DNA from 3 places in the Streptomyces sp. NPDC002209 genome. Region 2 is predicted to be linked to each of the others. Evidence: riboswitches for the same ligand, from Rfam matches in the RefSeq annotation. Region 2 holds a riboswitch; each other region holds the start of a gene.

Region 1 (7,331 bases), on a different contig from region 2:
GCCCTTCACATCGGGTACGACGACGACCTCCGGGCCGCGCGAGATCGTGAGCACCACCACGCCGTTGCCGCGGATGCGCTTGCCGCTCGCCGGGTCGGAGTTCATCACCGTCCCGCGGTCGAAGGCGTCGCTGAACTTCCGGTCGATCCGCTTCACGCCGAGGCCGGCCGCGGACAGTTCGGACTTGGCCTGCGCCTCGGTCTTCCCGAGCAGGTTGGGGACCTTCGTGAACTGGCCGGCGTTGATGTACCAGACCCCGGTGCCCAGGCCGAGCGCGAGCAGCACTCCGGCGATCACGAGCAGCGTGCCGCGCCGTGGCCGCCGCCGCCGCGGCGGCGCCGCCGCCCGGACCGGTGCCGGCTCCGGACGGTCCGGGCTCTCCAGCCGGGACGTGAGGTTCACGGGCGGCTGCGCCGCGACGGGCCGGGGGATCACGCTGGTGCGGTCCTCGGTGGCGCTGCGCGCCTCGGCCCGCGCCTGCGGCGGCACGGCGTCCAGCTCGGCGTCGCTGAGCAGCGCGCGGGCGTCGAGGGCCAGCCCGAGCAGGGCGGCGGCGTCGGAGGGCCGCAGCTCCGGATCGCGGGCCGCGGCGTAAGAGACGAGCTGGTCCAGGATGGCGGGCAGCCCCGGGACGGCGGCCGACGGGGGCGGCACGTCCTCGTGGAGGTGCTGGTAGAGCACCTGGGCGGCGGTGGCGCCGGAGTGCGGCTTGGAACCGGTGAGCATCTCGTACAGGACGACACCGCAGGCGTAGACGTCCACGCGGGTGTCGCCGCTGCCGCTCTCTATCTGCTCGGGGGCGAGGTAGGAGACGGTGCCGAGGACGGAGCCGGTGGTGCTGGTGACCGAGTCGACGGACCGGACCAGCCCGAAGTCCGCCACCTTGACCCGGCCGTCGTCGCCGATCAGGACGTTCTCGGGCTTCATGTCGCGGTGCACGAAACCGGCCCGGTGGGCGGCGCCGAGCGCGGCCAGGACGGGCTCGAGGATGTCGAGGGCGGCGCGGGGCTGGAGCGCGCCGCGCTCGCGCAGCACGTCGCGCAGGGTGCAGCCCGAGACGTACTCCATGGCGAGGTACGTGTACGGCCCGTCGGTGCCCTGGTCGAAGACGGCGACGACGTTGGGGTGCGCGAGGCGGGCCACGGACTTGGCCTCACGGATGAACCGGTCGACGAAGCCGCCGTCGGCGGCGAGCGCCGGGTGCATCACCTTCAGCGCGAGCACGCGGTCGAGGCGGGTGTCGACGGCCCGGTAGACCGTGGCCATGCCGCCGGCCGCGATGCGGGAGTCGACGCGGTAGCGGCCGTCGAGTGTCTGCCCGACTAGGGGGTCGTCCAGGGTCGTATCCACCCGGCGATTCTACGAGCCGGTGCGTTTGGGCGGTCCGGGGTGTCCACGCTTGCAGCGTAGCCGTGACATGGAGGGGATGTACGGGGCTCATGGCGCGGGCCCGCCATCTCCCCCTCGCCCCCCCGGGGCGGGTCGGCGGCTGCCCACCCGCCCCCTTGTCTGCGGACCGGCGGGCCGGTGAGCCGCACCCTCCTGGACCGGATCAGAGAGGGTTCGGGGGCTTCCCGTCAGTCCCATCGTCCTTCCGTGTCGTGCCGGCCCGTCAAGGGCGCTCCTTCGTCGCGTCGCTGCGCGATGGCCTCCGGCCACCCTTGACAGACCGTCCCGCCCCGGAAAGACAAGGACTGCCGGGAAACCCCCAAAGGACGGTCAGGGGGGCAGGACCCACAGAAGCGGGCACCTCAGGGCTGTGCGCGCGGTCTCCGCTCAGCCCGGCCTGACATTCGGCCTATTCCGGTCGCATTCCGGGCCAAGGGGAGGCCACACCGCACGAAACCGTGACCAGGGCACCGGCCAGAGCCCCGGGCGCGGCAGATCGCTACGCGCTTCGCCCGGCCAAGCGGCCATGGGCCGTCGCGGGTCGGGCACAAGCCGCTCCTGGCGCCGTCAGCGGGGGAGAGTCGACCGATGGCTGAGCAGTACGCATACGTGCGGCATCGGCTCCTTGGCTCTGTCCACGAGAAGGAGCAGCAATTCGACGTCGGTTGGGGAGGCGCACTCGGCCAGGGAGTGCCTTGCAGTGTTCACGAGAACTGCCAGCACCGGACCTTCCTGCCCGCATGGCCGTCAGTGAAGCGTGACGGGCTCCCTGATCTTGATCTTCGCGCGGCGCCCCGTTCATGATCGCCCTATGAGTCAGCACTCGGTAACCTTGGACAAGATCGTTTTGGAGGACTGGCCGGCCGTTCACTCGTGGGCGTGCCTCCCGGAGGTGTGCCGCTATCAGTCCTGGGGGCCGAACACAGAGGTCCAGACGCAGGACTTCGTGGACTCTGCGGTCAAGGCCTGGTCGGGTACCCCTCAGCGCCGGTTCCCCTACGTCGCCCGCGTCGGGCGGGACGTGGTGGGCATGGGTGAGCTGCATGTCCGCAGCCATAAGCAGCGCCAGGGCGAGATCTCATACATCGTGCATCCCCGGGTATGGGGGCAGGGCATCGGCACGGAAATAGGCCGGCAGCTGCTCGCGCACGGGTTCGGCGAGCTGGGGCTCCATCGGATCCACGCCACCTGCGACCCGAGGAATCTCGGCTCCTCCCGCGTGCTGTCCAAGATCGGTATGACGCATGAGGGACGCCTGCGAGACACGGCGCTGCTCCGCGACGGTTGGCGAGACTCCATGATCTTCAGCAGCCTCGAAGGGGAATGGCGCTCCACTGCGTAGCCCCGCCTGCGGGGTGCTGTCGTTTCTCGGGCTCTGGCACAACTTCTGTGGACCCGTGGCAGCGGTTGCTGGTGTCCCGGATGTGCCGAGTCAGCTCACGCGTATCCGAGGAGGCACTGGCTATCGACCCCGGACGGCCTGCGGACGCTGAGAGATGAGGAGCGCGTAGCGATCTGTTGCGCTTCGGTGCTCCGCAGGACGATCTGGTCGCCGTTTCATGCGGGTGCCGTCGCCCTCGGCCTGTATTGCAGGCGCAGCGACCCAGATGCATGGTCAGCCGGCCCGCAGACAGGTCGTCGCTTCCCTGGGGTGCCCGCTTCTGTGGGTCCTGCCCCCCTGACCGTCCTTTGGGGGTTTCCCGGCAGTCCTTGTCTTTCCGGGGCGGGACGGTCTGTCAAGGGTGGCCGGAGGCCATCGCGCAGCGACGCGACGAAGGAGCGCCCTTGACGGGCCGGCACGACACGGAAGGACGATGGGACTGACGGGAAGCCCCCGAACCCTCTCTGATCCGGTCCAGGAGGGTGCGGCTCACCGGCCCGCCGGTCCGCAGACAAGGGGGCGGGTGGGCAGCCGCCGACCCGCCCCGGGGGGGCGAGGGGGAGATGGCGGGCCCGCGCCATGAGCCCCGTACCCCCGCCCCCCTCAGAACGCCGGGCGCTCCGGGTCGAGGGCGGCGCGGCCCTCGGCCGGGGAGGAGGCCTCCGCGAAGCGGCGCTGGGGGATGCGGCCCGCGCGATGGGCCAGCCGGCCCGCCGAAACCGCGTCGCGCATGGCCGCCGCCATCAGGACCGGAGCCTGCGCCCGGGTCACCGCCGAGGCCAGCATCACCGCCGAGCAGCCCAGCTCCATCGCCAGGGCCACGTCCGACGCCGTGCCGGCCCCCGCGTCCAGGATCACCGGAACCCCCGCCCGCTCCGCGATCAGCTCGAAGTTGTGCGGGTTCCGGATGCCCATCCCCGAGCCGATCGGCGACCCCAGCGGCATGATCGCCGCACAGCCCACGTCCTCCAGCTTGCGCGCCAGCACCGGGTCGTCGTTCGTGTACGGGAGGACCGTGAAGCCCTCGTCCACCAGGGTCTCCGCCGCGTCCAGCAGCTCCACGCCGTCCGGCAGCAGGGTCCGCTCGTCGGCCACGACCTCGAGCTTGATCCAGTCGGTGCCCAGCGCCTCCCGCGCGAGGCGGGCCGTCAGCACCGCCTCGCCCGCCGTGAAGCACCCCGCCGTGTTGGGGAGCACGGAGATGCCCAGCTTCGTCAGCACCGACAGGACCGAGCCCTGGACCGTCGGGTCCAGCCGGCGCATCGCCACCGTCGTGAGCTCCGTACCGGACGCGATCAGCGCCCGTTCCAGGACGTCCAGGCTCGGTGCCCCGCCCGTCCCCATGATCAGGCGGGACGAGAAGGTCCGGCCGCCCAGGACGAAAGCGTCGTCCGCCATCGCGCTCAGCCTCCCTGCACGGCGGTGAGGATCTCGACCCGGTCGCCCTCGCCCACCGGCGTGAGCGGCCACTGTCCGCGCGGGACCACCGTCTCGTTGAGTGCGGCCGCGACGCCGGACGGGGCCGCGGTCAGGATGGCGACCACCGCGTCGAGGGTGGTGCCGGCCGCGACCTCGCGCGGCTCGCCGTTGACGGAGATGGTCATGCGTACGACTCCTGACGTGCGGCGCTGAAGCGGCGCGGGGTGAACGGGCGGGCGATCTGCGGGAGCGCGCCGGTGGTGAGCAGCTCCGCCATCACGTCGCCGGTGAGCGGGGTCAGCAGCACCCCGTTGCGGTAGTGCCCGGTGGCCAGGTGCAGGCCGGGCAGTTCGGTCGGGCCGAGCAGCGGGGCGTTGTCCGGGGAGCCGGGCCGCAGTCCCGCCCGGGTCTCGGTCAACGGCAGTTCGGTGATGCCGGGCACCAACTCGTGCGCGTCCCGCAGGAGTTCGTACACACCGCCCGCGGTGACCGTGGTGTCCCAGCCGAGTTCCTCGCTGGTGGCTCCGATGACGAGCTCGCCGTTCTCGCGCGGCACCAGGTACACGTGGCTGCCGCGGACGACCGCCCGTACCGTCCGCGACAGGAACGGCGCGTACGCCTCGGGCACCGCGAGCCGCAGCACCTGCCCCTTGACCGGCCGTACGGGAGGCAGCACGTCCGCCGGTACGCCGGCCAGCCGGCCGCTGAGCGAGCCCGCGGCCAGCACCACCTGGTCGGCGCGCAGCTCCGTACCGTCGTCGAGCAGTGCGCCGACGGCCCGGTCGGCGGTGGTGAGCAGCCGCTCCGCGTTCGCCCGGCGGATCTCCACGCCGGCGCCCTCGCAGGCGGCCAGCAGGGCGGCCGCCAGCCGGCGCGGGTCGACCTGGTGGTCGCCGTCCACGCGCAGGCCGCCGCGTACGCCCGGGGCCAGCATCGGCTCCAGGCGGCGGCACTCGCGGCCGGTGAGCCACTCGGACTCCAGGCCGCAGCGCCGCTGCAGGGCGTGCAGCTCGCGCAGGTGGAGCCGGTCGTCGGCGTCGAGGGCCACGGAGAGCGTGCCGCAGGCGCGGTAGCCGATGTCCATCCCGCCGCTGGCCTCGGCCAGCTCCGCGGTGAACTCCGGGTAGCGGCCGGCGGAGGCGAGATTGAGACCCAGCAGGGTCTCCTCGCCGTAGTGCAGCTCGGTGACGGCGGCGAGCATGCCGGCCGCGACCTGCGCGGCGCCGCCGCCGGGCTGCGGATCGGCGAGCGCGGTCCGCAGCCCGCGCCGGGCCGCCCGCCAGGCGGTGACCAGGCCGATGATCCCGCCCCCGATGACGAGGACGTCGGATCCTCCGGCGGATCCCTTCCGAGATGAGTGCATGGGCGTCCAGCCCCTCCCTTCGCCGGCATGACCCGGATCAGGTTCGTACGGTCGGAGGCCGTCCAGCCTCCCTCTCAGCCCGGTGCGCCCGGACTCCCGCGATAGGTACGACGGCCAGACTAACCCCGGCGCCGGGGCCGGGTAAGGCTGCCTCCCCGGCCGCTTCCCGGGCGCCGCCCCTGACGAAGCGTCAGATCGCTAGGCTGGGCGGTGTGAGCGAGCAGACGGAACAGACACAGAGCGGCGTCGTCATCGTCGGCGCCGGAATGGCCGGGGTGCAGACCGCGGTCGCGCTGCGGGAGCAGGGCTGGAGCGGCCCCGTGACCCTGCTGGGCGCCGAGCCCCACCAGCCCTACGACCGGCCACCGCTGTCCAAGGCGGTGCTGCTCGGCAAGGCCGAGGACTCCGCCTTCGACGTGGACTTCGAGGGGCTGGGCATCGAGCTCCGGCTCGGGGTGGAGGTCACCGGGCTGCGGGCCGCCGAGCGCGAGCTGGACACCGAGGCGGGACCGGTCCCGTACGAGGTGCTCGTACTGGCGACCGGCGCCGAACCGCTGACCCTGCCCGGGTCCGAGGGCGTCCCGGGCGTGCACCTGCTGCGCACCCTGGACGACGCGGCGCGGCTGCGCCCGGTGCTGGCCCGGGCGCCGGCGACCGTGGTCGTCGGGGCGGGCTGGATCGGCGCCGAGTTCGCCACCGCGGCGCGCGAGGCGGGCTGCGCGGTGACCGTCGTCGAGGCGGCGGACCGGGTGCTGGCCGGGGCGCTGCCGCCGGATGTCGCGGCCCCCATGGCTCGCTGGTACGAGGAGGCCGGGGCCGCCCTGCTGACCGGCGCCAAGGTGGCCTCGGTGGAGTCCGGGCGGGTCCTGCTGGCGGACGGCCGGGAGCTGCCGGCCGGCGCGGTGGTCGTGGGCATCGGGGCCCGGCCGGCGACCCGGTGGCTGGCGGACTCGGGGGTCGGGCTCGGCCCGGACGGCTCGGTCACGGCCGACGCGTACCTGCGGACCTCCCTGCCCGGGGTGTACGCGGTCGGCGACTGCGCGTCGTTCCCGTCGGCGCGCTACGGGGCGCGGCTGCTGGTGCACCACTGGGACAACGCCCTGCAAGGGCCGCGCGTCGTCGCGGCGAACATCGTGGCGGGGGCCCCGGTGCAGGTCTACGACCCGGTGCCGTACTTCTGGTCGGAGCAGTTCGGGCGCTTCGTGCAGTACGCGGGGCACCACGCGGAGGCGGACGAGGTGATGTGGCGCGGGGATCCCGCCGAGGCGGCGTGGTCGGTGTGCTGGCTCCGGGCCGGAGCGCTGGTCGCGGTCCTGGCGGTGGGCCGGCCGAGGGATCTGGCCCAGGGCCGGAAACTGATCGAGACGGGCGCCCCCGTGGACCCCGCCAAGGTCCGCGACCCCGCGACCCCGCTGAAATCGGCCCTGGTCTAGGACACTCCTGGCAGGGCCCGCAGACCCGGACGGGTCGGCTCGGGTACCGGGTGTCGGTCCGAGGTGGCAGGCTTGTGCTCGTGACCGAGATTGACGCAAAGATCGATGCCCTTGTCCCCGCCTGGCTGTACCTCCCCGACATCGCGGAGATGCTCGACATCGAAGTGACCCGGGTCCGCCAGCTGGTCAAGGAAGGTCAGCTGATCGCCGTACGCCGCGGTGAGAACCGCGCGCTGCAGGTGCCCGCCGCCTTCATCGACGGCGACAAGACCGTCAAGGGCCTCGCGGGCCTGCTGACCGTGCTCCGCGACGACGGCTTCTCCGACGAGGAGATGCTGGAGTGGCT
Region 2 (7,331 bases):
CGCGGCCCGGAGGCCGTGACCGGACCGCACGTGTATGCGGAAGGGCTCGCGATCGCGATGGACGGCGGGGTCACGATGGCGGGCAAACTGCTGGTCGTGCAACTCCCGCTGAACGACTGAGGGTTATCAGAAGGGGGGTAATTTCAGGAAAGCCCCTGTCACGGCGTGGCATGGGCGCTCTACCATCGCCCTATCCGTAGCAGGCTCTCCTCCGTTTGTGCCGGCGCCCGGGTCTACGCGGGCAAACCGGTCCCCACGGAGCATCGGGGGATGCACATGAACAGCGCTCCGCACCTGCTGACCGAAGACCGACCCGAGTTCGACCGGCTCCTCGACGAGGCGCTGCGTACCGCACACGACCGGCCCGAGCTCGCCGCCCTCGGCGAACGGCTGAACGCCGAACAACTGCGCACGATGGCCGTCGGGGCCAGCGCACTGCTGACGGCCGCGGCCGCGGCCGAGTACGACCACTACGTGAAACTCCGCGGGGAACGGCGCGACGAGGCCCTGTCCACCCCCGGATCGGCGGGTGCCGACCGGAGTTCCGGGCAGGACGAGGGCGACGACGGCGCCGGGGTCAGCGCCGTGGTTGCGGTGCTCGCGCCGATCCTGGCAGGCACCGCGATGCTGATCTTCCTGCTGGTGGGCTACGCCCTGAAGGCGATCGAGCCCGAACCTGCCTTCGCCGACACGATGCTGACGGCGGGTTGGCTCTTCGGCGCGCTGACCGTGGTGTCCCTGCTGTTCGCGGTGATCGGGCTGCTGGTGACGGCCGTCCGCAACCGCGCGACGGAGGTCGTGGCCGAGGACGGGGCGATACCCGACGAGCTCGCGCAGGCCCGCGAGGCCTGGCGGCATGCCCTGCTGGAGCGGGGCATCCTGCCGTTCCTGCGGGACGCGCTGGCCGATCCGAGTGCGGGGCCGGTGTATCCGGCCCCGCGCACGCCGAAGGCCGGGCGCATCCCCAACCTGGGATACACCCGGCCCGACTTCACCAGCCCCGGATCCCCCTCACAGGGACCCCGGCCCGGCTACACGCCTCCGGACTTCACCAGCCCCGACTTCGGCGGCCCGGAGACCGAGTCGTCCTGACAGCCGCGGCGGGCGGTCCGTCCCTGTTTCACGTGAAACATCGCAGAACGGGGCCTAGCCCGCCGACCGGTCCTCGGGGGCCCGCCGCCGCTGCGCGGTGTCGGTCAGGGCCGTCGGGCGCCACACGCCGTCCGGGTGGTAGAGGTTCGTCCCCGGCGGCACGATCTCGTCGATCCGGTCGAGCGCCGCATCGTCGAGTACCAGTCCGGCCCCCTTGACCAGCGAGTTCAGCTGGTCCATGGTCCGGGGGCCGATGATCACCGAGGTGACTGCGGGGTGCGCGACCGGGAAGGCGACCGCCAGCTCGGGCAGCGTGCAGCCGATGCCGTCGGCGAGCTCGAGGAGCTTTTCCACGGCCTCCAGCTTCGCGATGTTGCCGGGGATCGCCGGGTCGAAGCGCGCGGGAGTCAGCGCCGCCCGCCCCGAGCTCATGTCGACGGGCCCGCCGAGCCGGTACTTGCCTGTCAGGAAGCCGGAGGCGAGCGGACTCCAGGTCAGTACGCCCATGCCGTAGCGCCGGGCGACCGGCAGCACGGAAGCCTCCACCCCGCGCGCGAGGATCGAGTACGGAGGCTGCTCCGTCCGGAACCGCGGGAGAACCCGCCGCTCGGCGACGTGATGTGCCTCGACGATCTCCTCGGCGGGGAAGGTGGAGCAGCCGAAGGCGCGGATCTTGCCGGCCCGCACCAGGTCTCCGAGGACCGAGAGGGTCTCCTCGACGTCCGTCGAGTGGTCGGGCCGGTGCACCTGGTAGAGGTCGATCCAGTCGGTGTCCAGACGCCGCAGACTGTTCTCGACGGCCTGCACGATCCACCGCCTCGAGTTCCCGCTGCGGTTGCGCCCCTCCCCCATCTGGAAGTGGACCTTGGTGGCGAGCACGACGTCGTCGCGCCGCCCCTTGAGCGCCTTGCCGACGATCTCCTCGGACTCCCCGGCGGAGTACATGTCCGCGGTGTCGACGAAGTTGATGCCCTGATCGAGTGCGGCGTGGATGATCCGGGCGCACTCCTCGTGGTCCGGGTTCCCCACCGATCCGAACATCATCGTGCCGAGGCAGTGTGCGCTGACCTCTATGCCGGTCCCACCCAGACTGCGGTATCTCATGGTCATGGGGCCGCACTGTAGGAGTTGAAGTGCACTCCAGCGCAAGCCGTTCCGGCCCCTGGACGCCGCTCCGGGGAGTCCCCTCCTCCTCCCCGGAGCAGCGCCACCGCGGCGGTCGGGTCAGTCCGCCAGCGGGAGGTACACCCGGTTGCCGCTCGCCGCGAACTCGGCGGACTTCTCCGCCATGCCCGCCTCGATCTCATCGGCCTTCAGGTCTCCACCGTGCTCACGGCGGATGTCCTGGGAGATCTTCATCGAGCAGAACTTCGGACCGCACATGGAGCAGAAGTGCGCGGTCTTGGCCGGCTCGGCCGGGAGCGTCTCGTCGTGGAACTCGCGGGCCGTGTCCGGGTCGAGGGCCAGGTTGAACTGGTCCTCCCAGCGGAACTCGAACCGCGCGTCCGACAGGGCGTCGTCCCACTCCTGGGCGCCCGGGTGGCCCTTGGCCAGGTCCGCCGCATGGGCGGCGATCTTGTACGTGATGACGCCGGTCTTCACGTCGTCGCGGTTGGGCAGGCCCAGGTGCTCCTTCGGCGTGACGTAGCAGAGCATCGCGGTGCCCCACCAGGCGATCATCGCGGCGCCGATGCCGGAGGTGATGTGGTCGTACGCCGGTGCGACGTCCGTGGTCAGCGGGCCGAGCGTGTAGAACGGCGCCTCCTCGCAGATCTCCTGCTGGAGGTCGATGTTCTCCTTGATCTTGTGCATCGGGACGTGGCCCGGGCCCTCGATCATGGTCTGCACGTTGTGGCGCTTGGCGATCGTGTTCAGCTCGCCCAGCGTCTTCAGCTCGGCGAACTGCGCCGCGTCGTTGGCGTCCGCGATGGAGCCGGGGCGCAGGCCGTCGCCCAGCGAGTACGTGACGTCGTACGTCGCGAGGATCTCGCAGAGCTCCTCGAAGTTCGTGTAGAGGAAGTTCTCCTTGTGGTGCGCCAGGCACCACGCAGCCATGATCGAACCGCCGCGCGAGACGATGCCGGTCTTGCGGCGGGCGGTCAGCGGCACGTACGGCAGCAGCACGCCGGCGTGGACCGTCATGTAGTCGACGCCCTGCTCGGCCTGCTCGATGACCGTGTCCTTGTAGATCTCCCAGGTCAGGTCCTCGGCGCGGCCGTCGACCTTCTCGAGCGCCTGGTAGAGCGGCACGGTGCCGATCGGCACGGGGGAGTTGCGCAGCACCCATTCGCGGGTGGTGTGGATGTTGCGGCCGGTCGAGAGGTCCATGACCGTGTCGGCGCCCCACTTGGTCGCCCAGGTCATCTTGTCGACCTCCTCCTCGATGGAGGAGGTGACGGCGGAGTTGCCGATGTTGGCGTTGACCTTCACCAGGAACCGCTTGCCGATGATCATCGGCTCGATCTCGGGGTGGTTCACGTTCGCGGGAAGCACCGCGCGACCTGCGGCGATCTCCTCGCGGACGACCTCGGGGGAGACGTTCTCGCGGATCGCGACGTACTCCATCTCCGGGGTGATCTCACCGCGGCGGGCGTACGCGAGCTGCGTGACGGCCTGGCCGCCACGGCCCCGGCGGGGCTGGCGCGGGCGGCCCGGGAAGACCGCGTCGAGGTTCTTCAGACCACCGCGCGGCGAGGTGTGCTTGATGCCGTCGTCCTCGGGGCGCACGGGACGGCCCGCGTACTCCTCGGTGTCGCCGCGGCCGATGATCCAGTTCTCGCGCAGCGGGGCGAGGCCGCGGCGCACGTCGGTCTCGATCTGCGGGTCGGTGTACGGCCCGGACGTGTCGTAGAGCGTCACGTCCTTGCCGTTGGTGAGGTGGACCTGGCGGACCGGCACCCGGATGTCGGGGCGGGAGCCCGCCACGTAGCCCTTGTGCCAGCCGGGCTGGCGCTCGGTCTGGCCGTCTGCGTCCTGGCTGACGGCAGGCGTGCGTGCGTCCTGAATGGTCATGAGACCTGATCTCCCTACGCCGGCATTACCCGGTAACAGGTTCGGCGGTCGACGCAGCCTCTTCCCGTACGCATGTGTGCTGCGCGTACGGTGATCAGCGCCCTCTCAGCCCGGTGCTCCGAGCTCCCGCGTTGTGCAAAGGTGCCCCCACGCTAGCGTCATTTGTGGCGTGCTGAACAGTGGGCCCCCTCAACTCTTGCGATGATCTGCCGGTGACGTCCTCGCCGCAGCCTCCCTCCAAGCCCACCGAGCCCACGGGTCACACCGACCACGCGCACTCGGCCCCCGGGCATGACCACGGCCCGTCCCACGGCCCGTCCCAGGGCCACTCCCACGGTCATTCCCACGGCCACGGACCAGCGGCGCCCGTCTCGAAGCACCTGCGCAAGGTCATCGCGGCCGTACTGATCCCCTTCGCCGCCGCCGTCTTCGTCGGCATGGTGGTGCTCTGGCCGGGCGGCGCCCCCGCCCACGAGCGCTCCGGGGTGGGCTTCGACCGGCAGACCCAGCAGGGCCAGGTCGTCGCGCTCGAACAGGTCGACTGCAAATCCGTGAACGCCTCGCAGGTGCCGCCCACCGGCAACCAGCCCTCCACCCCGGAGGGTCGCGAGGCCCAGGCCGCGCAGACCGGAGAGTGCAAGAAGGCCACCGTCGAGGTCACCACCGGACCCGACAAGGGCCGCACCTTCTTCGAGATCGTCCAGCCCGGCGCCCCACGGCAGTTGGAGGACGGCCAGGAGGTGGTCGTCGCGTACGCGCCGGATGCACCGCGGGATCTCCAGTACTCCGTGATCGACGTGAACCGCAAGCTGCCGCTGGCGGTGCTGGCCGCCATCTTCGCGGTGGCGGTCGTCGTCGTCGGCCGGATGCGCGGCCTGTTCGCGCTGATCGCGCTGACCATCAGCTTCGGCGTGCTGACGCTCTTCATCCTCCCGGCGATCCTGCAGGGATCGAACCCGCTGCTCGTCGCGGTCGTCGGCGCCAGTGCCATCATGCTCATCGCGCTCTACATGTGCCACGGGCTGAGCGCCCGCACCTCCGTCGCCGTCCTCGGCACGCTCGTCTCGCTCCTGCTGATCGGGCTGCTGGGCTCGGTGTTCGTCGACTGGGCGTTCCTGAGCGGCAACACCGACGACAACACCGGGCTGATCCACGGGCTCTACCCGGACATCGACATGAGCGGCCTGCTGCTTGCAGGCGTGATCATCGGATCGCTGGGTGTGCTCGACGATGTGACGGTCACCCAGACCTCGGCGGTCTGGGAACTCCACCAGGCCGACCCGTCGATGGGGTCCCGCGCCTTGTACCGTGCGGCCATCCGGATCGGCCGCGACCACATCGCCTCGGTGGTCAACACCCTGGTCCTGGCCTACGCGGGCGCGGCGCTGCCGTTGCTGCTGCTGTTCTCGATCGCGAACAGCAGCATGGGTTCGGTGGCCAACAGCGAGCTGGTCGCGGAGGAGATCGTACGGACACTCGTCGGGTCGATCGGCCTGGTGGCCTCGGTCCCGGTGACAACGGCGCTTGCCGCGCTGGTGGTTTCCGCCGACCGGCCGGGATCCCCGGCCGCAGCGGCGGCCTCGGGGCCGGTCCGCGGGGGCCGGGGTCGGCGGCGCAAGCGCTGAGAGACCCGGGGTGCTCGGGGGCCCGGGGCTGCTCGGCACGTCCGGTCCGCTCAGCCCGCGTTCTGTTCGTTCTGCCGCGACTCGGCCAGGATCCTGTCCAGCGCCTCGTCGAGGTTGTCCTCGAAGTCGCCGAGGTTGCGCTCCTGACCGAGCGGAACAAGCCGGTCGGTGCGGTCGAGGAACGCCACGAGCGGCGCGGCGCCGGCGCGGAACAGGGCCCGGTCGGAGCCGACCTGGAGCCGGATGTGGACATCGGACAGCTCCTCGGGGTCGGTGGGGGCGATGTGCACATCGCCGTCACCGCACGGCTTGTTGATGCCGTCGAGGAGGAGCTCCCGGCCGAACGCCCAGGTCACGGGTGCGTCTCCGGGAAGGTGGAACGTCAGGCGCACTGCGTAGGGGTCACGGGTGTCGTACCGGAGTTCCACCGGGATCCGGAACGAGAGCTCCTCGGAAACGAGGAAGCTCATCATGACCTCTGCCTGTACCGACTCGCGCATTGACTACCCCGCTGTAGTGGAAGTGGCCAGGAATGATCCCCCAGGGCCCTCTTGACAAGGGTGGTGGACGCGCTTGCAGATCACAAGGAGTGAGTTTTCAGATACTGATAGAGAACAAGAGGGTGCTCAACAGCGCGCCTACTTCACTCCGTAGCCGATCGACCACACACAGCAATCGTTCCTCCTGGTGCAAAGGGAGTGAAATCGCCATGGTTGCGGCGGTATCGCCGACAGTAATGGGGATGGCTGCACACACCGTGCCCAGCGCGTACTCCTGACGCTCCGTAACCGGCTGCATGCGCCCGAGGGACCCGATCCGGCGCTCCAGAGCGCGCTGGTCCCGGACGGTGTGCTGGGTGACGGCCTCGACCGGGTGCCGGTCGTAGTAGTCCTTGCGCGTCTCCGCGTCCAGCTGGGCCAGCAGGCACTGCCCGATGGCGTGCGCATGCCCGGTCGCCCGGAAATCGGCCCACTCCTCGACGGCGGGGTTGGCCGGGGTGTCCGAAACGCCCATGAGCTCGATCTCACCGTCGCGGAACACCGCGAAGTAGACGGGGGCCCCGACCGCGTCGCGGAAGTGCGCGAGAGAGTCGAGGATCATGCTGCGACGTTTCTGCTGTAGTCCGCCGCCCGCAAGCCGGCCTGCGGCGGCACCGAGAACGAACACTCCGCCCTCGCGCCGCAGATAGCCCTCGTGGGTGAGCGTGCGCAGCAGGTGGTACGCGGTGGGGAGCGGGAGCCCGGCCTCGCGCGCCAGTTGCTTCGCCGGGGCTCCCTCGCTGTGGGAGCCCGCTGCTTCGAGCAGTCTCAACGCTCGCTGCACCGAACCGATCAGCGTTGGCACACCGGCATTGTGAACCGAAGACAAAGCTCACCCCCAGGCGTGGCGGCGGGCCTGGGGAGGGCCCGCCCTGCGGGGGCCGCCCCCGCACATGCCGTGGTTCCTGGAGGTCGTGCTCGGCCGGTACTAGAGATAGCCGCAGGTCAGGGCGGCACTACCGGCCTTCGCCCAGGGGAACGGCACAGATTGCCACTCTATCCGCCGATTCCCGCGGTGTGAGCGGTTTGCCACCTCACGTTCCCCCGCCTGGGTTAATCCCCG
Region 3 (7,331 bases), on a different contig from region 2:
GCCTCCAGCGGGGGCACCAGGAACGTTCCGCCACCGGCGCCCGCGTCCTGGAGCGCCCGGTAGAAGCGCAACCCGTACCCGCCGGGGCCGTCGAAGGACCGTTCCACCAGCACCAGCAGCGGGGCCACGATCAGCAGCGCCACCGTCAGCAGCACCCCGCCCAGCAGGGCGCGCTGCCCCGGCCCGCTCGGCCGGTGTGCGGTCCGCGCCGGGTCCACCAGCCGCAGCGCCGTCTCGCGCCTGCGCACGGTCCAGGCATGAATGCCGAGGATGAGTCCGACCGCCACGAACTGCACCATCGTGAGGACGGCGGCCGTCGACAGGTCCAGCAGCTGCGCGGTCTGCCGGTAGACCTCCACCTCGAGGGTGGCGTACGAGGGCCCGCCCAGGATCTGCACGACGCCGAAGGAGGTGAAGGTGAACAGGAACACCATCAGCGAGGCGGCGGCCACGGCCGGCCCGAGCGCGGGCAGCGTCACCCGCCGCCAGGCGGCGAACCGCCCGGCGCCCAGCACCCGGGCGGCCTCCTCCTGGCGCGGGTCGAGCTGCGCCCAGAGTCCGCCGACCGTCCGTACGACGACGGCGTAGTTGAAGAAGACGTGCGCGAGCAGGATCGCCCACACGGTGGTGTCCAGCCGGACGCCCCACAGCTCGTCCAGCAGCCCGCCCCGCCCGACCAGTGCCAGGAAGGCCGTGCCGACCACCACGGTCGGCAGCACGAACGGGACCGTGACCACCGCACGCAGCAGTTGTTTGCCGGGGAACTCGAAGCGCGCGAAGACGTACGCGCCGGGGAGCGCGATCAGGAGCGTGAGCGCCGTGGACGCGAGCGCCTGCCAGGTGGTGAACCAGAGCACGTCGGCGATGTCGGGCCGGCTCAGCACCTCGCCGATGCGGCCGAACTGCCAGCCCTCGTCGGTCTTGATCCCGCGGCCGACGATCGCGGCGACGGGATAGGCGAAGAACAGCCCGAAGAAGGCGAGCGGTACGGCCATCAGGGCGAGCCTGACGGCCGTACCGCGTACGCCCTCCTTCGCAGGAGTGCCCTCGCGTGCGCCCTCGCGTCCTACTTCACGACGAGCGAGGACCATGCCTTGACCCACTGCTCACGGTTCTTGGCGATGGTCTCGGGAGCCACGTTCTCCGGCTTCTCGATGACCACGCCGTGCTTCGTGAACAGCTCCGGCAGCTTCGCGTCCTTGACCACCGGGTTCACGAACATCTGCAGCGGCATGTCCTCCTGGAACTTCTTGCTCACCAGGAAGTCCAGGAGCGCCTTGCCGCCCTCCTCGTTCTTCGCGCCCTTGAGCAGGCCCGCGAACTCGACCTGGCGGAAGCAGGTGCCGGTGGCCACGCCCGTGGGGGCCTCGGCCGGCTGCGGCTCGCCGTACAGGACCTCGACCGGCGGGCTGGAGGCGTACGAGACGACCAGCGGCCGGTCGCCCTTGGCCTTCTTGCCGCCCGCCGAGCCCGAGAAGCGCTCGTTGTAGGCCTGCTCCCAGCCGTCGACGACCTCGACGCCGTTGGCCTTGAGCTTGCTCCAGTAGTCCTTCCAGCCTTCCTCGCCGTACTTGCCGACGGAGGCGAGGAGGAAGCCGAGGCCCGGCGAGGAGGTCGCCGCGTTCTCGGTGACCAGCAGGTTCTTGTACTCCGGCTTGATCAGGTCGTCGAGCGTCTGCGGCGGGGCGAGCTTCTTGTCGGCGAAGTACGCCTTGTCGTAGTTGACGCAGATGTCGCCGGAGTCGATCGGGGTGACCCGGTGCTCCTTGTCGAGCACGTACTCGGGCTTCACGTCGGCCAGGCCCTTGGCCTCGTACGGCGTGAAGATCCCGTTGTCGAGGGCGCGCGAGAGGAGCGTGTTGTCGACACCGAAGAAGACGTCGCCGCGCGGGGAGCCCTTGGTGAGGATCTCCTGGTTGAGGGCGGCGCCCGCGTCCCCGGACTTCAGGACCTTGACGGTGTAGCCGCTCTGCTGCTCGAACTCCTTGAGGACCGTGTCGGTCACGTTGAAGGAGTCGTGGGAGACGAGCGTGACCGTCTTGGACTTCGGCGCCTCGCTCGCGCCGCCCGCGGACTTGTCCTTGGCGTCGCCGCCGCCGCACGCGCTGAGCGTGGCGACGCCGAGCGCGGCCGCGAGCGCTGCGCCCGCGAACTTCTTGGTGGTGCTCACTGGTGAATTCCTCCTGGGATGTCCAGGAGAAGACGCGGCCCTGCCCGGCGCTCAGTGCGAGCGGTCGCCGGGCAGGGCGCAACAGCTTGAGTGATGACCGAACTTCCTACCCCGAATGACCGGGGCGAGGTTCAGAGGGTCTGCGGATGACGGATACCGCACTCTCAGCGCTGTGGCGCTCCCCTGTCGGAATATGCAATTGGTTCGGCCACAGGGTACCCCGTGGCCGAATCGGGCCCGCGAAAACCGCAGGCTAGCGCTCCGAGGCCGCGAGCTGGCCGCACGCGCCGTCGATTTCCTGGCCGCGGGTGTCACGGACGGTCACCGGCACGCCGTGGCGGGCGATGGCCTCGACGAAGGCCTTCTCGTCCTCGGGACGCGAGGCGGTCCACTTCGAGCCCGGCGTCGGGTTCAACGGGATCAGGTTGACGTGGACACGCTTGCCCTTGAGTAGTCGGCCCAGCAGGTCGCCGCGCCAGGCCTGGTCGTTGATGTCGCGGATCAGCGCGTACTCGATGGAGATCCGGCGGCCGGACTTCTCGGCGTACTCCCACGCCGCGTCGAGGACCTCACGGACCTTCCAGCGGGTGTTCACGGGGACGAGGGTGTCGCGCAGCTCGTCGTCCGGCGCGTGCAGCGAGACCGCGAGGCGGCACTTGAAGCCCTCGTCGGCGAACCGGAGCATCGCCGGGACCAGGCCGACGGTGGAGACGGTGATGCCGCGCTGCGACAGGCCCAGGCCGTCGGGCTCGGGGTCGGTGAGGCGGCGGATGGCGCCGACGACCCGCTTGTAGTTGGCCAGCGGCTCGCCCATGCCCATGAAGACGATGTTGGACAGCCGGGCCGGTCCGCCGGGGACCTCGCCGTCGCGCAGCGCGCGCATGCCGTCGACGATCTGGTGGACGATCTCGGCCGTGGACAGGTTGCGGTCCAGGCCCGCCTGGCCGGTGGCGCAGAACGGGCAGTTCATGCCGCAGCCGGCCTGCGAGGAGATGCACATGGTGACCCGGTCGGGGTAGCGCATCAGCACGGACTCGACGAGCGTGCCGTCGTGCAGCTTCCACAGGGTCTTGCGGGTGGTGTCGTCGTCGCACGAGATGTGCCGGATGACGTTCATCAGCTCGGGGAGCAGCTCCTGCTGGAGCTTCTCGCGGGAGCCCGCCGGAATGTCGGTCCACTCGGCCGGGTCGTGCGCGTACCGGGCGAAGTAGTGCTGCGAGAGCTGCTTGGCCCGGAAGGGCTTCTCACCGATCGCGGCGACCGCCTCGCGCCGCTCCTCGGGCGTGAGGTCGGCAAGGTGCCGGGGCGGCTTCTTGGCTCCGCGAGGGGCGACGAAGGTGAGCTCTCCCGGAACGGGGCGGGCCATGGCAGGTACTCCTCGTAAGACGAAAGGCGCGCCGCAGAAGCAGCGCGCCTTTCAAGAGTAACCGCCCGGACCCACCCGAAGCCTTCGTACGTACGTCGGCCCGGCTCGGCGGGGTCCCCTGGTGAACCGCCCGCCGGCCGGAACCCGCGGAGCGGGTTTCAGCCCGTGCCGACGAAGGCCGCCAGCAGCAGCCACACCACCGGGGCGGTCGGCAGCAGGGAGTCGAGCCGGTCCATGATGCCGCCGTGGCCCGGCAGCAGCGTGCCCATGTCCTTGATGCCCAGGTCCCGCTTGATCATCGACTCGCCGAGGTCGCCCAGCGTGGCGCTGACCGCGACGGCGAGACCGAGCAGCAGGCCCTGCCACCAGGCGCCCCCGTCGATCAGGAACTCCATGCACAGCGCGCCGGCCGCCATCGCGAAGGCCACCGCGCCGAACAGTCCCTCGCGGGTCTTGCCGGGGCTGATGCGCGGCGCCAGCTTGTGCTTGCCGAAGCGCCAGCCCACCGCGTAGGCCCCGGTGTCGCTGACCACGGTCAGCAGCAGGAAGGTGACCACGCGCTCCGGACCGTCGTCGGCGGTGAGCAGCATCGCGACGAAGGTGGCCAGGAACGGCACGTAGAACGCCGCGAAGACGCCCGCGGTGACGTCCTTGAGGTAGTCCTCGGGCGGTTCGGTCATCCGCCAGACCAGGACCGCCAGCGCGGTCAGGGCCATGGCCACCCAGGCACCCTCGGCCCCGCGGACGTATCCGGCGATGACCATGGCGGCGCCGCCGACCGCGAGCGGGACGAGCGGCGCCTTGATGCCCTTCTTCTCCTGGAGCCGGGAGGTGAGCTCCCACAGGCCCACGACGACCGCGACGACGATGACGCCGACGAAGACCGCCTTCACGATGAACAGCGAAGCGAAGATCACCGCACCGAGGCCGACGCCGACCCCTATGGCGGCACGCAGGTCTCGCCCCGCCCGCTTCTTCTGCGGCGGGGGCGAGGCGTCCTGCGGTGCCTGCGAGGGCGGAGGCGGGGGGCTGGGCATGGGCTCCTGCGGCGGCGTCTCGGCGCGGAACGGGGGGCCGCCGTCGGCGGCGGCCCCCCGATCGCGTGCTTCCCGGTCGTCGAAGTCACGGCCGGCGGCATCGGGCACGATGGGCATGGGCCGAGTGTGCGGGCCCACCAGCGCATCGTATGCGGGACCCGCCGGAACCTGCTCCGTGGCCCAGGGAGAGTCGTTCATCAGACCTCGAGGAGCTCGGCTTCCTTGTGCTTGAGCAGCTCGTCGACCTGCGCGACGTACTTCGCGGTGGTGTCGTCGAGCTCCTTCTCCGCGCGGCGCACCTCGTCCTCGCCGGACTCCTTGTCCTTGACGAGCTTGTCGAGGGCGTCCTTCGCCTTGCGGCGGATGGAGCGGATCGAGACCTTGGAGTCCTCGGCCTTGGTGCGCGCGACCTTGATGTACTCCTTGCGGCGGTCCTGCGTCAGCTCGGGGAAGGTCACCCGGATGATATTGCCGTCGTTGCTGGGGTTGACGCCCAGGTCGGAGTCGCGGATGGCCTGCTCGATGTTGCGCAGGGCGCTCTTGTCGAACGGGGTCACGATCGCCATGCGCGGCTCGGGCACCGAGAAGGACGCGAGCTGGTTGATGGGCGTGATGGCGCCGTAGTAGTCCGCCACGATCTTGTTGAACATCGCCGGGTGCGCACGACCGGTGCGGATCGCGGCGAAGTCTTCCTTGGCGACGACGACGGCCTTCTCCATCTTCTCCTCGGCCTCGAGGAGGATTTCTTCGATCACCACGTGCTCCTGCATGTCAGATTTGGATGGTTCAGGCGGGCGGGGCGGGCTCGGCCCGGGGGGCCGGGCCCGGCGTCGGGACGCTCAGGCCCGGGTGCCCTGGTCGCTCACGAGCGTGCCGATCTTCTCACCCTTGACGGCGCGGGCGATATTGCCCTCGGCGAGCAGCTCGAAGACCAGGATCGGCAGCTTGTTGTCGCGGCACAGCGTGATGGCGGTGGCATCGGCGACCTTGAGGTCGCGGGAGAGCACCTCGCCGTACTCCAGCGCGTCGAACTTCACCGCGTCGGGGTTCTTCTTCGGGTCGGAGTCGTAGACCCCGTCGACGCCGTTCTTGCCCATGAGCAGGGCCTCGGCGTCGATCTCCAGGGCGCGCTGGGCGGCCGTGGTGTCGGTGGAGAAGTACGGCATGCCCATGCCGGCGCCGAAGATGACGACGCGGCCCTTCTCCAGGTGGCGTACGGCGCGCAGCGGGATGTACGGCTCCGCCACCTGGCCCATGGTGATGGCGGTCTGCACGCGGGAGTCGATGCCTTCCTTCTCCAGGAAGTCCTGGAGGGCGAGGCAGTTCATGACGGTGCCGAGCATGCCCATGTAGTCGGACCGCGCACGGTCCATGCCCCGCTGCTGCAGTTCGGCGCCGCGGAAGAAGTTTCCGCCGCCGATCACGACGGCGATCTCCGCGCCGTCACGGACCACCGCGGCGATTTCGCGCGCGATGGCATGGACGACGTCGGGGTCGACGCCCAGTCCTCCACCACCGGAGAAGGCTTCGCCCGACAGCTTCAGCATGAAGCGGCGGCCCTTCTTGTCGTGGTCGCTCTTGTCGTCGGAAGCGGTGTGGGGGTCCACGCCCTGATTCATGGAGATCTCCTCGTGCACATACGAAGAAGGCCATTGCCGGTGGGTCCTCGCGGTTCCCTCTACGGCAATGGCCTCCTCGTCAGATCTGCGGTCGTTCCGCGCGCGGGCGGACGACTGCTTCAGACCCTACCGGGGTCCGGTGTCCGTCGTGTACGGACGGACTCAGATGCCGACCTTGATGCGCGAGAAGCGCTTCAGGGTGACACCGGCCTCGTCCAGGACCTTCTGGACGGACTTCTTGTTGTCCAGGGCGTAGGCCTGGCCGAGCAGCGTGGCGTCCTTGAAGAAGCCGTTGACGCGACCCTCGACGATCTTCGCGATGGCAGCCTCGGGCTTGCCCTCCTGGCGGGTGACCTCTTCGGCGATGCGGCGCTCGGACTCGACCTTCTCGGCCGGGACGTCCTCGGCGGACAGCCACTGCGGGGCGAACGCGGCGATGTGCTGCGCGACGCCGCGGGCGACCTCGGCGTTCTCCTTGTCGAGCTCGACCAGGACGCCGATCTGGAACGGCAGGTCGGGCATCGTGCGGTGCATGTACGCCGTGACGTAACCGCCGGTGAACTGCGCGAAGCGGTCCAGGACGATCTTCTCGCCGAGGTTCGCGTTCGCCTCGTCGACGAAGGCGGTGACGGTCTTGCCGGGCTCGATCTCGGACGCGAGCAGCGCCTCGATGTCGGCCGGGGAGGTGGCGGCGACGTGCGCGGCCAGCTGGTTGGCGACGGCCAGGAACTTCTCGCCCTTGGCGACGAAGTCCGTCTCGCACTTCAGCTCGACGATGACACCGGAGGTGTTGTCGTCGGCGATGAGGGAGACGACGGCACCGTTCTCGGCAGAACGGCCCTCGCGCTTGGCGACGCCCTTCTGACCCTTGATGCGGAGGGCCTCCTGGGCCTTCTCGACGTCGCCGTCGGCGTCCACGAGCGCGTTCTTGCAGTCCAGCATGCCGGCGCCGGTGAGCTCGCGGAGCTTCTTGACGTCAGCGGCGGTGTAGTTCGCCATGAGTCTGTGATTCTCTCTCGAAGTCGTAGATCTACGGGTGAACGGCGGAGGCGCCGCGCCCCAGGCGCGGCTCCCCCGCCGTCATCGTCCGTGCTGTGAGTGCCCGGCGCGTGAACGCCGGGCGCTCTCAGTGGGTCAGG

Evidence for each region. A riboswitch is a leader RNA that binds a small molecule or an ion and turns the genes downstream of it on or off. The one in region 2 is predicted to bind thiamine pyrophosphate.
Region 1: another riboswitch for thiamine pyrophosphate. It lies ahead of thiO (glycine oxidase ThiO); the one in region 2 lies ahead of thiC (phosphomethylpyrimidine synthase ThiC).
Region 3: another riboswitch for thiamine pyrophosphate. It lies ahead of ACFYXK_RS07300 (thiamine ABC transporter substrate binding subunit); the one in region 2 lies ahead of thiC (phosphomethylpyrimidine synthase ThiC).

What each region holds. Positions count from the first base shown of each region.
Region 1 covers NZ_JBIARX010000001.1:324,206-331,536, reverse strand. The annotation lists gene pknB (Stk1 family PASTA domain-containing Ser/Thr kinase) at 1-1,350, opposite strand, end outside; gene ACFYXK_RS01550 (GNAT family N-acetyltransferase) at 2,201-2,731, shown strand; gene ACFYXK_RS01545 (thiazole synthase) at 3,374-4,168, opposite strand; gene thiS (sulfur carrier protein ThiS) at 4,174-4,374, opposite strand; gene thiO (glycine oxidase ThiO) at 4,371-5,552, opposite strand; TPP riboswitch at 5,550-5,662, opposite strand; gene ACFYXK_RS01530 (NAD(P)/FAD-dependent oxidoreductase) at 5,765-6,985, shown strand; gene ACFYXK_RS01525 (Rv2175c family DNA-binding protein) at 7,066-7,331, shown strand, end outside.
Region 2 covers NZ_JBIARX010000006.1:180,071-187,401, forward strand. The annotation lists gene ACFYXK_RS14675 (metallophosphoesterase) at 1-120, shown strand, start outside; gene ACFYXK_RS14680 (hypothetical protein) at 271-1,092, shown strand; gene ACFYXK_RS14685 (aldo/keto reductase) at 1,147-2,196, opposite strand; gene thiC (phosphomethylpyrimidine synthase ThiC) at 2,317-4,104, opposite strand; TPP riboswitch at 4,099-4,244, opposite strand; gene ACFYXK_RS14695 (YibE/F family protein) at 4,317-5,729, shown strand; gene ACFYXK_RS14700 (SsgA family sporulation/cell division regulator) at 5,780-6,229, opposite strand; gene ACFYXK_RS14705 (IclR family transcriptional regulator) at 6,327-7,073, opposite strand.
Region 3 covers NZ_JBIARX010000002.1:524,497-531,827, reverse strand. The annotation lists gene ACFYXK_RS07305 (ABC transporter permease) at 1-995, opposite strand, end outside; gene ACFYXK_RS07300 (thiamine ABC transporter substrate binding subunit) at 1,067-2,170, opposite strand; TPP riboswitch at 2,256-2,365, opposite strand; gene rlmN (23S rRNA (adenine(2503)-C(2))-methyltransferase RlmN) at 2,424-3,536, opposite strand; gene ACFYXK_RS07290 (phosphatidate cytidylyltransferase) at 3,695-4,771, opposite strand; gene frr (ribosome recycling factor) at 4,771-5,328, opposite strand; gene pyrH (UMP kinase) at 5,413-6,192, opposite strand; gene tsf (translation elongation factor Ts) at 6,355-7,191, opposite strand; gene rpsB (30S ribosomal protein S2) at 7,327-7,331, opposite strand, start outside.